Regions from separate parts of the Ralstonia chuxiongensis genome, predicted to be linked through region 1. Evidence: predicted binding sites of a transcription regulator. Region 1 holds the regulator's gene; the other holds the start of a gene.
What was found. Region 1 encodes FNR, which switches genes on or off when oxygen is low (the NO sensors DNR and NnrR bind a similar motif). Its sites were predicted from a motif close to TTGATNNNNATCAA; they were not measured.
Positions count from the first base shown of each region.

Region 2: the regulator FNR is predicted to act here: its motif matches at 5,050-5,063, upstream of NKG59_RS01085 (PHA/PHB synthase family protein).

Region 1 is NZ_JAMYWC010000003.1:673,452-680,710, forward strand. Features, by position in the region: gene ccoO (cytochrome-c oxidase, cbb3-type subunit II) at 1-94, shown strand, start outside; gene NKG59_RS12440 (cbb3-type cytochrome oxidase subunit 3) at 98-280, shown strand; gene ccoP (cytochrome-c oxidase, cbb3-type subunit III) at 293-1,216, shown strand; gene ccoG (cytochrome c oxidase accessory protein CcoG) at 1,213-2,676, shown strand; gene NKG59_RS12455 (FixH family protein) at 2,703-2,930, shown strand; gene NKG59_RS12460 (hypothetical protein) at 2,927-3,181, shown strand; gene fnr (fumarate/nitrate reduction transcriptional regulator Fnr) at 3,203-3,931, opposite strand; gene NKG59_RS12470 (sulfite exporter TauE/SafE family protein) at 4,109-4,852, shown strand; gene scpB (SMC-Scp complex subunit ScpB) at 5,336-6,181, shown strand; gene NKG59_RS12480 (pseudouridine synthase) at 6,274-7,259, shown strand, end outside.
Region 2 is NZ_JAMYWC010000001.1:256,360-263,618, reverse strand. Features, by position in the region: gene eutC (ethanolamine ammonia-lyase subunit EutC) at 1-214, opposite strand, end outside; gene NKG59_RS01105 (ethanolamine ammonia-lyase subunit EutB) at 235-1,617, opposite strand; gene chrA (chromate efflux transporter) at 1,748-2,983, shown strand; gene dbpA (ATP-dependent RNA helicase DbpA) at 3,034-4,431, opposite strand; gene NKG59_RS01090 (hypothetical protein) at 4,446-4,631, opposite strand; gene NKG59_RS01085 (PHA/PHB synthase family protein) at 5,127-6,887, shown strand; gene NKG59_RS01080 (efflux transporter outer membrane subunit) at 6,888-7,259, shown strand, end outside.

The DNA of each region.
Region 1 (7,259 bases):
CTATCTGCAAGGCCTTGGCGTGGAGCTGCGTAACGTCCGGGACGTGGCTGTTGCTCCGGCCGCCGCGCCTGCCACCGTTGCAGCGAAGGAGTAAGCCATGGCCACGCTGAGTGCAATTGCGACTGCCGTCTTCCTCGTGCTGTTCGTCTGCATTACCTGGTGGGCATTCTCCGCGCATCGCCGCGGTGCGAATGCGGAATCGGCCATGCTGCCGTTCCTGCTGCCCGATGAGGCCGAGGTCGCCGGTGCGCACGCAGACGCGTCGCGCCCGCATCAATAAGGACACAGAATCATGAGCGACTTCATTTCGGAGTTCTGGGGGTATTACATCGCAGCGATCGCCCTAGTCGGCATCGTGTGGTGTGTCTGGTTGCTGTTTTCGCAGCGGCGCATTCAGATTGCGCCCGGTCATAGCGCGGGCGAGGACACCGGCCATGTATGGGACGGCGACCTGCGCGAACTGAACAATCCGCTGCCACGCTGGTGGATGTGGATGTTCCTGCTGTCGTGCATCTTTGCGTTGGGGTACCTGATCCTCTACCCGGGGTTGGGTTCATACGGCGGCGCGCTTGGTTTCTCGACACGGGGCGAATTGGCGGCGCAGCGCGCTGCAGCCGATGCACAGGTCCGTCCGGTCTATGAGCGTTATGCCAGCATGGACATCAAGCAGATCGCCGCCGACCCGCAGGCCCATGAGATTGGCCAGCGCCTGTTCCTGAACAACTGCGCGCAGTGCCATGGCTCCGACGCTGGCGGCTCGAAGGGCTTCCCGAACCTGACCGACAGCGACTGGCTGTACGGCGGCGAGCCCGAGACGATCCTGACCACTATCACCAAGGGGCGTCACGGTGTCATGCCCTCGCTGGCTGCGGTGGTGGATGGCAACCAGGCTGTCAACGTGGCCAACTACGTGCGCTCGCTGTCGGGCCTGTCTTACGACCCGATCAAGGCAGCGCGTGGTGAACCGACGTTCAAGTCGGTCTGCGCGGCCTGCCACACGGCAAGCGGCAAGGGCAATCAGACACTTGGCGCACCTAACCTGACCGACCGCGTCTGGCTGTACGGCAGTTCGGAAGCAACCATCGTCGAGACCATCCTCAAGGGTCGTGACAACACGATGCCGGCACACGAGAACCTGCTCTCACCAGAGAAGATCCGCATGCTGGCGGCCTACGTCTGGGGTCTGTCGAATAGCAATACGAGTCACGAGCAATGAGCGACAAAGAACCAGCCTGGCGCCCGATGACGCCCGCCACCGCGGCGGCGGGCGCCGACGACGCCCCCACCGAGCAGATGCTCTATGAGGTCCGGCGCAAGATTTATCCGCGCGCCGTGACCGGCGCCTTTGCGCGTTGGCGAGTCTGGCTGGTTCTGGCCACGCAAGCCATCTTTTATGGCTTGCCGTGGTTCCAGTGGAACGGTCGCCAAGCGGTGCTGTTCGACCTGGGCGCCCGCAAGTTCTACCTCTTTGGCCTCGTATTGTGGCCGCAGGATGTCATCTATCTGACGTTGCTGCTGGTGCTGTCGGCGCTCGCGCTGTTTCTATTTACGGCGGTGGCGGGGCGGCTCTTTTGCGGCTATGCCTGTCCGCAGACGGTCTACACCGAGATTTTCATGTGGATCGAGCGGCACATCGAAGGAGATCGCTTCGCGCGCATCCGCCTCGACGGTGAGCGTTGGAGCCTGCGCAAATTCCGCCTGAAGGCCGCAAAGCATTCGGCCTGGATCCTCATCGCCCTGTGGACGGGCTTTACCTTCGTGGGTTTCTTCACGCCGATCCGCGATCTGGGCATGGAGACCTGGACGCTGTCGCTCGGTCCTTGGCAGACATTCTGGATGTTGTTCTACGCATTTGCGACGTGGGGCAACGCTGGTTTCATGCGCGAGCAAGTCTGCCGCTACATGTGTCCCTACGCTCGTTTCCAGAGCGTGATGGTCGATCCCGATACCTACGTCGTCACGTATGACACGCAGCGCGGCGAGCCGCGCGGCAGCCGTTCGCGCAACGCCGATTTCGAAGCCCAGGGTCTGGGTGCTTGCGTCGACTGCAGCATCTGCGTGCAGGTGTGCCCGACCGGCATCGACATCCGTCAAGGGCTGCAATACGAATGCATCGGTTGTGGCGCCTGCATTGACGCCTGTGACCAGGTCATGGACAAGATGCGCTACCCGCGCGGTTTGATCCGCTACACGTCGGAACGCGCGATGCTTGATCGGCTCAGCCCGAAGGAAGCCCGGCGACATCTGATGCGTCCGCGCGTGCTGATCTATACCGGGATCATGCTGGTGCTCTTCACCGGGTTCATCGTGGCATTGGCGATGCGGCAGCCGCTCAAGGTTGACGTGATTCGTGATCGTGGTGCGCTGGCGCGTGAAGTGGACGGCGGCAAGATCGAGAACGTTTATCGCCTGCAACTGATGAACGCGTCCGAGCACCCCATGCGCGTGACCATCACCGCCGAGGGCATGCCGGAACTGGACGTGGAGGGCGGTCGCGGCGAATCGACCACACTGGAACTGCCGCCAGCGGCTAACCGGCTGCTGCCAGTGCGCGTGCGCCGGCCGGCCGACGATGCCGCCCCCGGCTCGCACAAAATCCGTTTCGTCATCCATGCAGACAGCGGTAGCGACAGCCTTGTACTGCGCGAACCGTCGAGCTTCATCGTGCCGCGCTGATGCGGCATCCCCAACAGGAGGCAACGATGCACGCAACGCAATCTTCCGCACAGGCCCGTCCTTGGTGGCGCGAGCCGTGGCCGTGGCTGCTGATGGCAGGGCCGTTCGTCGCCATGGTCGGCTGCGGCGTCACCATTTGGCTGGCGATATCGCATCCCGATGCTGTTATTCATGACAACGTCGTGCGGCGCGGTTTGGTCGTTGAAAAGACGACGGGCGCACCGGCGCATGCCATTCACACGGAGGCCCGATGAAGCGTCGACTGCTGATGTGGATTCTGTGGCCGGCATTTCTGTCGGCGGCCCTGGCTGAGCTGGTGGTCTTCGCGGTGGTAGACCCCGTCGATCTGCGCTTCTTCGGCGAGCAGATCACGGTGTCGGCCCAGGCGGTTTACACCGTGTCCTTCTTTGTGTTCTGGTTGCTGTGCGCATTGTCGAGCGCGTTGACGCTCTATGTGTCGCCGGGCATTGGCAAGCTGGAAGCGCATGAACACCCGCTCGTCTGAGCGGGAGCCATGAAAGGCAGCTTAGGCCGCCTGACCGCTCATGACCTGGCGCAGGCCGGCCAGGTCGATCAGCTTGACGTGGCGTTGGCGGATCTGGATGAGACCCGCTTCGGCAAAGCGCGAGAACAGGCGGCTGACGGTTTCGAGCTTGAGACCCAGATAGCTGCCAAGTTCTTCGCGGCTCATGCGCAGCACAAACTCGGTCGACGAATATCCGCGCTGGGCCGAACGCTTCGAGAGGTTGAGCAAGAATGCTGCGAGACGCTCTTCCGCACGCATGGAGCCCAGTGTGAGCAGCATCAGATGATCCTGCGAAATCTCCTTGCTCATGATGCGCAAGAACTGATGCTGCAGCGAAGGCAGCCGGCGCGAAAGGTGCTGCAACTCGTCGTAGCGCACCACGCAGACTTCGGTATCTTCAAGCGCGGTGGCGTCCGACACGTGGCGCATATCGCCAATGCCATCGAGCCCGACGATTTCACCCGGCAGGTGGAACCCTGTGATCTGATGCCGACCGTCTTCAAGCGTCAGATGGGTTTTGAGTGTGCCGAAACGAATGCCGTAAACCGCCTCCAGCGGCTCACCCAGAGAATAGAGCGATTGCCCCTTCTTAATGCGGATGCGCTCGCCGACCAAATCGTCCATCTTGCGCACGTCATCCGAGTTCATTCCCACCGGCAGGCAGATTTGCCCGAGTACACAGGTGGAACAACGCGAGGCTTGGTCGGTAAGTGCGATTCGAGTGAGCACGGGCGGGGGCGAATTTCGGGAAGGTGAAATGAGTAATTCTTGTTTTACAGCGCCAGCTTATTATAACGGCGACCTTCTTGTCCTCGGACATTTCCGATGCGGCAAAACGCGTCAATTACGCTTGGTTCGCAACAGTAAGACAAAAACCTTGGTCCATATCAAAAGAGCGTCAGAAAGATGAGTGCCGCGGCGCTTGTGAGCGTTTTCCTGATTGCATTGCTCGGCGGTGTGCATTGTCTGGCGATGTGCAGCGGTATCGCACTCGCAGCCGAACGTGGCGCTGTGGCGGTGCGGATCGTGTCCCGTCGCCGGCTTTGGTTTGAACAGGTCGTCATGCATGCCGGCCGGCTGACCACCTATGCGTTGCTGGGCGCAATCATGGGTGCCATGGGCGCGACCGTCTGGCGCCAGCAATGGCTGCCGATTCAACGCGGCTTGTTTGCGTTCGCTAGCGCATTGCTGGTCGCCTACGGGGTTTTGCTGCTTGTTCGGTCCGCAGGGGATGCGTGGCGCAGTGTGTGGCTTGAACGCTTGCTTGGCCGCGTGGCAGGAGGCCTGTCTCGAGGCGCCGCCACGCTGGGCGGTAGGCTGCAGCGTCAGCCACCGTTACTGCGCCGCTATCTCACGGGTATGGCGTGGGGGCTGGTGCCGTGTGGGATGGTCTACGGCGCATTGGCTGTGGCGTTGTTGGCAGGCAACGCCGCTTCCGGGGCCGTGGTCATGCTCGCCTTTGGTGCGGGTACGCTGCCCAACCTGCTGATGATGTCTGGTCTGGCTGGGTGGCTGCGTGGGCTGTCGCGCCAGCGATGGGCGCGGGGCGCGGCCGGCATCGCCATCGCCGGGTTTGGGGTCTGGGGGCTGGCTCACGCAATCTGGTTGCCGGAGATGCTTAACGCACACGGATTCTGTCTGGTGCTGTAGGCGTTCAGGCAGGCAAAAATTGCCAATCGTCCCATGATAGGAGGCTAGGACATCTTCCCGGTTGCGGCGCTGCTGGAAATTGCCCTACAATCAACCGCAATTCGATTCGCCACCCGCGCAAATCAACAATCCTAAGCGCGGCGCCAAGCGATGCCATCCAGCGGTAGAGTCCCCTGGACAGTCGATTCGGGCGGGCTGCCGTTCTTCTTGGTAGTCGTCCGGCGCAGTATCCGTCCCCATGGCGGCGGAAGAAATTGCCCTTGTGGTGCCTGACCGGCACCGGATCAACTCGCTCCTCCGGCCCTACTTTGCGGGCACAGCCACTGCGTTTCGGTGCAGGCTCCAATTGGATGATTGGCCTTCGCGCGCCGGGCCCGGGCGGGCAACAGCATTCAGAAATGCCGCGTGCTTCGCGGTGGGACGACAAACCTCAAGCGTGACGGCGACTGGCCGTGCGCGAGCAATGACGAGCCGCTCAACCCGATGAATACCCAAGAGGCGAAGATCGTCCTCGAAACCGCGCTGATCTGCGCGCAGGACCCGTTGCGAGTCAATGACTTGCGCAAGCTCTTCGACGAAGATGTGTCCGCAGACACCATCCGTGTGCTGCTCGAAGAGCTGCGCCAGGATTGGCTGAATCGAGGTGTCGAACTGGTCGCGCTGGCCTCCGGCTGGCGCTTGCAGAGCCGCCCGGAAATGCGCGTGTATCTTGATCGGCTGCACCCGGAAAAGCCGCCCAAGTACTCGCGCGCTGTGATGGAAACGCTGGCGATCATCGCTTATCGTCAGCCGGTCACTCGCGGCGATATCGAAGACATTCGCGGCGTGACGGTCAACACGCAGGTCATCAAGCAGATTGAAGACCGTGGCTGGATCGAGGTCATCGGTCATCGCGACGTGCCGGGCCGCCCCGCGCTGTATGCGACGACCAAGCAGTTTCTCGACGACCTTGGCTTGCGCTCGTTGGACGAACTGCCGCCGCTTGAAGATGCCCGCGCCCAAGCGCAGGCGAGCTTGCTGGAGCAGGGCGCCATCGAGTTTGAAGGCGGTGCAATTGCGGTGGAAGAGCTGACGGCGCTCGTCAACGACGCGCCGGAAGGTGCTGGGAGCGCCGAGGCTTCGGTGCAGGAATCGGCTGCATTGCCGGTTGCCGAGGCTTCCGTTGAGGTAATCGCTGAAACGCCGGCGCAGTCTACTGAGGGTGCGGCGGGTGGTGAGCTGGCATTGGAAACCGAGTCGCAAGCGGTGAGTGCGACCGAGGTTCCATCCGAAGATGAGTACAAAACACCGGTCGAGCCGCCTGTGGCTCCCGCCAATGAACATTCGTAACGCCATGCCTGCCGCACAGTCGGCGCATGGCCTGAACCCCTAGATTTTTTGAAGACGTTGTGAGCACCCAGTCAGACTCCATGGATACACGTATGCCGGCCGACGCCGACGCTCAGCCGCCGCGACAAGACGGCGGTGATGGGACTGAGGCCGCGCCTCGTCGCAAGGGATTGCGCCGCGGCTTGCGCAATCTGGTGGCTTCGCGCCGCCAGCAGCAGGACGGCCGCCCTGAGGGTGAAGCCGCTGAGGCGGGTGGCGCGGACGCCGGCCAGCCTGCGCAACCGCGCAAGAGCCGCGCGCCACGGGCACGCAAGCCGAAAGAGGCGACAGCTGAGCCGGCGGTAGTTGCCGCAGAGGGTGCTGCACCGGCCGAACAGGCGCCAGCAGACAGCCAGGGCGAGCGACGTGGCCCGCGCGGCCGTTTCGGCAAGAACCGTCGCCGCCAAGGCGAAGGCCAACCGGCGGAACGCGCCGAGCGCGGCGAGCATACGGAAGGTGCTGGCGGCAAGAATGCCGGCGGTCGTGGCAAGCAGCAGAGCCGCAACGGTAAACCGCAAGGCAAGGCTGGGGGTCAGACCCAGAATCGCGGGGGCAAGGGGCTGAAGGGCGGCAAGGGCTCCGAAGACGTCTTCCAATACGTGATTTCAGGCGCGTACGACTCGGAGGTTGACGCCGGAGGCGCATCGCAGCCCCCCAAGGGGCGCGAACTGACCTCCGACGACGACGCTCCTAAGCTGCACAAAATCTTGGCTGATGCCGGGCTTGGCTCGCGCCGCGACATGGAAGACCTGATCCTGCAAGGTCGCGTCTCCGTGAACGGCCTGCCGGCTCATATCGGCCAGCGCATTCTCGCGACCGATCAGGTGCGCGTGAACGGCAAGCTGATCCAGCGCAAGCTGCCGAACAAGCCGCCGCGCGTGCTGCTGTATCACAAGCCGGCCGGTGAGATCGTGAGCCAGTCCGATCCGGAAGGCCGTCCGACCGTGTTCGACGCGTTGCCGCGCATGAAGACCGGCAAGTGGGTCGCTGTGGGCCGCCTTGACTTCAATACCGAGGGCCTGCTGATTTTCACGACGTC
Region 2 (7,259 bases), on a different contig from region 1:
ATGCCGTGAGGCCCGCCTGCCCAAGCGCGGCCGACAACGCCGTGCTATCGAGCGGCAAGTGCACGGCATCGCGCGCTTGGGCATGTGCCACGCCAAACGCGAGCACGGCGTCGGTCGTCTGGCTGTTGCCGGCGCGGCCCAACGCAATACGTGCGTCGGTAAAGGCACGCAAGTGTGTCCACGGATTCGGCTGAACGAGCGTGTGTTTCGGCATGTGCGGATATCCAACGGGGTTCACAGCGCGTGGGCCAACTGCAGCAGCGGCTGCCGCGCCGTGGCGTCTTGCAGGCGCCCAGCGGCGTCGACAATACCCATGCTTTGCAGCCACGCCTCAAACTCCGGCGCCGGCCGCAGGCCCAGCGTGTCGCGCAGATAGAGTGCGTCATGAAACGAGGTGCTCTGGTAATTGAGCATGATGTCGTCGGCGCCCGGCACGCCCATGATGAAGTGGATGCCGGCCACGCCAAACAGCGTGAGCAGCGTATCCATGTCGTCCTGATCGGCTTCAGCGTGGTTGGTGTAGCAGACGTCGCAGCCCATGGGCAGGCCCATCAGCTTGCCGCAGAAGTGGTCTTCCAGCCCCGCGCGGATGATCTGCTTGCCGTCGTAGAGATACTCCGGACCGATAAAACCGACCACCGTGTTGACCAGCAACGGCGAGAACGCCCGCGCCACCGCATAGGCACGCGCCTCCATGGTTTGCTGATCGACGCCGTGATGCGCATTGGCCGACAACGCGCTGCCCTGGCCGGTCTCGAAATACATCACGTTATTGCCGACCGCACCGCGCGCCAGGCCCTGCGCCGCGTCATGCGCCTCGGCCAGCAAGGCAAGACTAATGCCGAATCCCGCGTTGGCCTGTTCGCTGCCCGCCACCGATTGAAACACCAGGTCAACCGGCGCGCCCTGGTCAATGGCGCGCAGTGTGTTTGTCACGTGGGTCAGCACGCACGACTGCGTGGGAATGGCGTAGCGATTGCGCAGTTCATCGACCAATTGCAGCAGCGATACGATCGCACCGAGATTGTCGCCCGCAGGGTTGATGCCGATGGTCGCATCGCCGCAGCCATAGAGCAGGCCATCGATGATCGACGCGGCAATACCTTTGGGGTCGTCCGTCGGGTGATTGGGCTGCAGCCGGACTGACAATCGGCCGGGCAAGCCGATGGTGTTGCGAAAGCGCGTGACCACGCGGCACTTGCGGGCCACGGAAATCAGATCCTGATTGCGCATCAGCTTGCTGACCGCGGCGGCCATTTCGGGCGTGATGCCGGGCGCGACGCTTGCCAGCGTCTGGCTGTCCGTCTCATGCAGGAGCAACCAGTTGCGGAACTCGCCCACCGTGAGCGAGGCAATCGGCCGGAAGGCCTGTGCGTCGTGCCGATCAAGAATCAGGCGCGTGACCTCGTCTTCCTCATAAGGCACCAGCGCTTCGTTAAGGAACGCCGACAGCGGCACGTCTGCCAGCGCCATGCGCGCGGCCATGCGCTCGCCTTCGCTGGCAGCAGCCAGGCCCGCCAGATAGTCGCCGGAGCGCGCCGGGCTGGCTTTGGCCAGGAGCGTCTTGAGATCGTTGAACACATAGCGCTGCGCGCCAATGGCCTGAGCGAAGTGCATGATGGGATACGCGGAAGCGTCCAATGACGGTGACGGTGACGGCGATGCCTATCCTGCCACTTTAGTTGCCTTCTATGCCACGGCGGCAATGTTCTAATACGCGCTTCCCAAACGTCGATCTCGCCCGCAAATGACCGCATCCGCCACACCGTCCCGCACACATCACGCGGGCTCTGCCATGGAAGTGCTGGCGGTCTTTCTCAAGCTGGGTCTCACCAGTTTCGGTGGGCCGGTCGCACATATCGGCTACTTCCGGCGCGAGCTCGTGGAGCGCCGCCGCTGGCTGGACGACGCAACATTCACCGACCTTGTCGGGCTTTGCCAGTTTCTGCCGGGGCCTGCCAGCAGCCAGGTGGGGTTTTCCGTCGGGCTGCTTCGGGCGGGATGGCGTGGCGGGTTGGCAGCATGGTGCGGCTTTACGCTGCCCTCCGTCTTGCTGCTGCTGGTTTTTGCGATGCTCGCGCCGAGCTTGGGCGGCCCGATTGGCGCGGGCCTGATCCACGGTTTGAAGCTGGTTGCCGTTGCGGTGGTGGCGCAGGCCGTGTGGGACATGGCGCGCAAGCTTTGTCCTGACTGGCAGCGCGCAGGTATCGCGCTGATCAGCATCGCCGTGCTCAGCGCGTTGACGACCGTTTACGCGCAACTTGTCGTGATCGTGCTTGGCGCCGTACTGGGGCTGATGTTATGCCGATCGTCCCGTCCGGCGAGTGGTGCTCCGAGGGCGGAGCAGGGGGCTGCATTCCGCGTGTCTCACGTGGCGAGCATCGTCAGCCTGGTGCTCTTCTGCGCGCTGCTGTTCGGGCTTCCGGTTGTTGCAGGTCTTCATCCGTGGATGCCCGCCAAGGTGTTCGACGCGTTCTATCGTTCGGGCGCGTTGGTTTTCGGGGGCGGGCACGTCGTGCTTCCGCTGCTGGAGCATCAGACGGTCGCGACGGGTTGGGTCACGTCGAACGATTTCTTGGCAGGCTACGGCGCCGCGCAGGCCGTGCCCGGGCCGTTGTTCACCTTCGCCGCTTTCCTTGGCTGGACGATCGGACCGGGGCTGAATCACTGGGCCGGGGCTGCGCTTGCCACGGTGGGCATTTTTCTGCCGGGCCTGCTGCTGGTCATCGCGGCGCTGCCTTACTGGCAGGCGTTGCGCGCGCGTCCTTCCATGGCGGCGCTGCTGGCGGGTGTGAATGCCGCAGTCGTTGGATTGCTGGCTTTTGCCCTTTACACACCCGTCTGGACGAGCGCCGTGCGGTCATGGAGCGACTTTGCCGTCGCGGCGATTGCGTTCCTGCTGCTGACGCGATGGAAAACGCCACCGCTGATTGTGGTGGCGTTTTGTGCGGCGGCGGGCGTTGCCGCTGCCATGCTGGGTTGAATCGCGCTCTTCCTACGAGCGGCAACCGGTAACTGCGCAGGGGCAGGGGGTCATTCGTCCATGAGCCGAACCCTGACCTTCTTGCCCTTCAGCGTGCCGCCGTTGAGCTTGCGCAGCGCCTCGCGTGCGATGCCGCGGTCGACCGCAACGTAGGTCGAGAATTCGGTCACGTTGATCTTGCCGATCTGGTCGCCCCGAAAGCCGGCGTCGCCTGTCAGGGCACCGAGCACATCGCCGGGGCGGATCTTCTCCTTGCGTCCGCCGAGAATCTGTAGCGTTTCCATTGGCGGCAGCAGCGGTGCGTCATTGCCGGTATCCAGCTCGTCGAGCTTGTGCCATTCGACCTCGCGCCCGAGGGCCTGCTCGATGTTGCCGACACGGCCCATCTCGTCCATGCTCGCGAGGCTCAGCGCCCAGCCGTTCTCATCGGCGCGGCCCGTGCGGCCAATGCGATGCACGTGCACTTCGGGGTCGGGTGTCACGTCAACGTTGATCACCGCTTCGAGCTGCGCAATGTCGAGCCCGCGCGCGGCAACGTCCGTTGCCACGAGCACCGAGCAACTGCGGTTCGCGAACTGGATCAATACCTGATCGCGCTCGCGCTGTTCGAGTTCGCCATGCAGCGCCAGCGCGTGGATGCCCTGAGCGCGCAGCACGTCGAGCAGGTCACGGCATTGCTGCTTCGTGTTGCAGAACGCGAGCGTGCTCACCGGCCGATAGTGCTTGAGCAGCAGCCCGACCGCATGCAGCCGCTTGTTGTCGGTCACCTCGTAGAAGCGCTGGCGAATCTTGCTGTCGTCGTGGCGCTCTTCGAGCTTCACCTCTTTTGGATTGCGCAGAATGCGCTGGCTCAGCTTCGCAATACCTTCCGGATAGGTCGCCGAGAACAGCAGCGTCTGTCGATCAGGCGGGCATTGGCGCACGACCGTCGCGATGTCATCGAAGAAGCCCATGTCGAGCATGCGGTCTGCTTCGTCAAGCACGAGCGTCTTCAGTGCGCCGAGCGCGAGATTGCCGCGCTCCAGATGGTCCATGATGCGCCCCGGCGTGCCGACGATGACGTGCGCGCCATGTTCGAGGCTCGCCGCCTGCGGGCGCATCGGTGTGCCGCCGCAGAGCGTCAGTACCTTTACGTTTTCTTCGGCGCGTGCCAGGCGGCGGATTTCCTGCGCAACCTGATCGGCAAGCTCGCGCGTCGGGCAGAGCACCATCGCCTGCACGTCGAAGCTGCGCGCGTCGAGCCGTGCGAGCAGTGCCAGCGCAAACGCTGCCGTTTTGCCGCTGCCCGTCTTTGCCTGCGCGATCAGATCGTGGCCCGCAAGCGCGATGGGCAGGCTTGCAGCCTGGATCGGCGTCATGTCGGTGTAGCCGAGCTGCGCAAGGTTCGCGAGCACGGCCGGGGCGAGCGCTAGGGTGGTGAAGGGCGTGGCGGTTGGTTCGATGGTCATGTCGTTGCGTTGGATCACTTGAGCGGCTTGCCTTCGATTTGCTTGTAGATGACCCGGCCGTCTTTGGTTTCGACGCGTTTGAGATAGTTGCGCGCGCCGCATAGCGCACAGCGGAACAGCGGCCCTTGGCCCTCATCCTTGATGACGACGTCGGACAGCTCCCACTGCGTGCCGCAGCTCTGGTTGATGCAAGTGAACACGATTTTCTCTAAATGGATTGTTCGTTGCGCCTCGATGACGAGGCAGGTGGGCCGGGGCCGCGAGCGCGCCGATGTCAATCCGGATCAATATCTCAACCACAAATGGCGTTGCCGAGCCGTTCGTAGGAGATTGCGCTGCCCTTTGGCTATTTTGGCCTGACAGGTGGGGAAGTCATCTCGTCTCGCGACGCCCACGCCATGCGCCCAATGCATCCTGTTGGTGCAACAGATTCGCGGGTACAACGTTGGGAGCGATGGAAATATGGGGCCGATCTTGCAGATCGTCACGTTTTCCCCGCCGGACTCTAACACACCCATTTAGGCCCGTAAGGCGCGGGCGAAGCCTCTGTGACGACTGGCAGGAAACTGCAGATGTCATTTCTTTGACACTGTCTAGAGTCCGCGCTCTTGTCCCGGTTTGAGGTGCGTCAAGTCTGGTCGGTAGCCGCTGGCATCTAATGGATCGCATATTGGCAATCGTTTGACGCCCCAACTATGCGCACCGCCCCCGTGCCGTCTTCATCGACTGCAGAACAGATCGATCTGCCGATCGATCTGCCGTTTCACGCTGCTCTTGCCCGCACATCGAATTCGCTGTCCCTCGCATCAATGCAACTAGCGTTGCTTGATTGGGCGCTGCATCTTGCCGTCTCGCCTGGGAAGCGGCTGGATCTGTGCCGCCTGGCGCTGACGCAGGCCGAACAACTCGAGCGTTACATCCGGGACTGTATGGCGTCCGGCCCTCAGGACGTGTGCCTTTGCGTCCAGCCGCCGGCCCGCGACCGTCGTTTCTCGGCGGACGAGTGGCGCCTGTGGCCGTTCAACGTATTGCACCAGTCCTTCCTGTTGACCGAACAATGGTGGGAGGCGGCCACGCGCGGCGTGTGGGGTGTCGCCAAACATCATGAGGACGTGGTTGCCTTTGCTGCACGTCAATGGCTCGACATGATGTCACCGGGCAACCAACTGGTAACCAACCCGATTGTTCTGCGCCGGACCTTTGAACAGCACGGCACCAATCTCGTGCGTGGCGCGCTCAATGCGCTTGACGATCTGGAGCGCTCCATGAGCGGCGCGCCGGCCGCCGGCACTGAACGCTTTGCGGTGGGCCGCGACGTTGCCATCACTCCCGGCAAGGTGGTCCTGCGCAACCGCCTGATCGAACTGATCCAGTACACGCCGACCACGAGCAAGGTCCAGGCCGAGCCCATCCTGATCGTGCCGGCATGGATCATGAAGTACTACATCCTGGATCTGTCTCCGCAGAACTCGCTGATCCGCTATCTGGTAGAGCAGGGCCATACCGTGTTCTGCATCTCCTGGAAAAATCCCGACGAGGCCGATCGCACCCTCGACATGGATGACTACCTCAAGCTCGGTGTCTTTGCCGCGCTCGATGCCGTCAATGCCATCGTGCCGGGCCAGCGCGTCCACGCCACCGGTTACTGCCTCGGGGGCACGTTATTGGCCATTGCCGCGGCTGCCATGGCGCGCGATGGCGATGCGCGGCTGGCATCCATGACGCTCTTTGCCGCACAGACAGACTTTTGCGAGCCGGGCGAACTCGGCCTGTTCATCGACGAGGCGCAGGTCAGTCTGCTGGAAGCGCAGATGGAGCAGACCGGCTATTTACGCGCCAGCCAGATGGCCGGAGCCTTCCAGATGCTGCGCTCGTACGACTTGCTGTGGTCGAGGGTGGTGGGTGAATACCTGCTGGGCGATCGGGCACCCATGAACGATCTGATGGCCTGGAACGCCGATGCCACGCGCATGCCCGCGCGGATGCACAGCCAGTATCTGCGGCATCTGTTTCTGAACGACGACCTGAGCGAGGGCCGCTACCCCGTCAACGGCAAGCCGGTGGCCCTTAACGACATCGACCTGCCGATCTTCGTTGTGGGCACGTTGACCGACCACGTGGCGCCATGGCGCTCGGTCTACAAGCTGCATCACTTGACCGAGTCGGAGCTGACGTTCGTGTTGACAAGCGGCGGTCATAACGCCGGCATCGTCAGCCCGCCGGCCAACTCGCATCGGCGGTTCCAGATGCAGACACGCCACGTCGGCGAGACATCAGCGGCGCCAGATGACTGGCTGGCATCGGCCCCCACCACCGACGGTTCATGGTGGCCAGCATGGGATGCATGGCTGGTCGCGCATGCATCGGGCGCTACAGCGGTCAAACCGCCGAAGATGGGCGTACCCGGACTGCTGCCACTGGCCGATGCGCCCGGCACCTACGTGCTGGAGAAATAGATGCGTGTGGAGAAACAACGCCGGGCATGCGGCAGGTACGCCGGCACGCGTATGGCCGCCATGGTGGCCTCTGCCACTGCGCTGGCCCTGTCGGCTTGCATCTCGATGGCGCCGCCTTACGAGGCACCTGCCTTGCCCGTGGCTCAGCACTACGACGCCGACGATGGCCGGGATGGCCTGTCTGCCTCCGCCACCGGCTGGCAGGCGTACTTTACGGACAAGCGCCTGCAGGCGTTGATCGCTCAGGCGCTGGAGAATAACCGCGACCTGCGCACCGCCGTGCTGCGGGTGGAAGAGGCGCGTGCCGCGTTTGGCATCCAGCGGGCGGAGATATTTCCGCACCTCGACGCGCAGGCCGGCATCAGCCGCCTG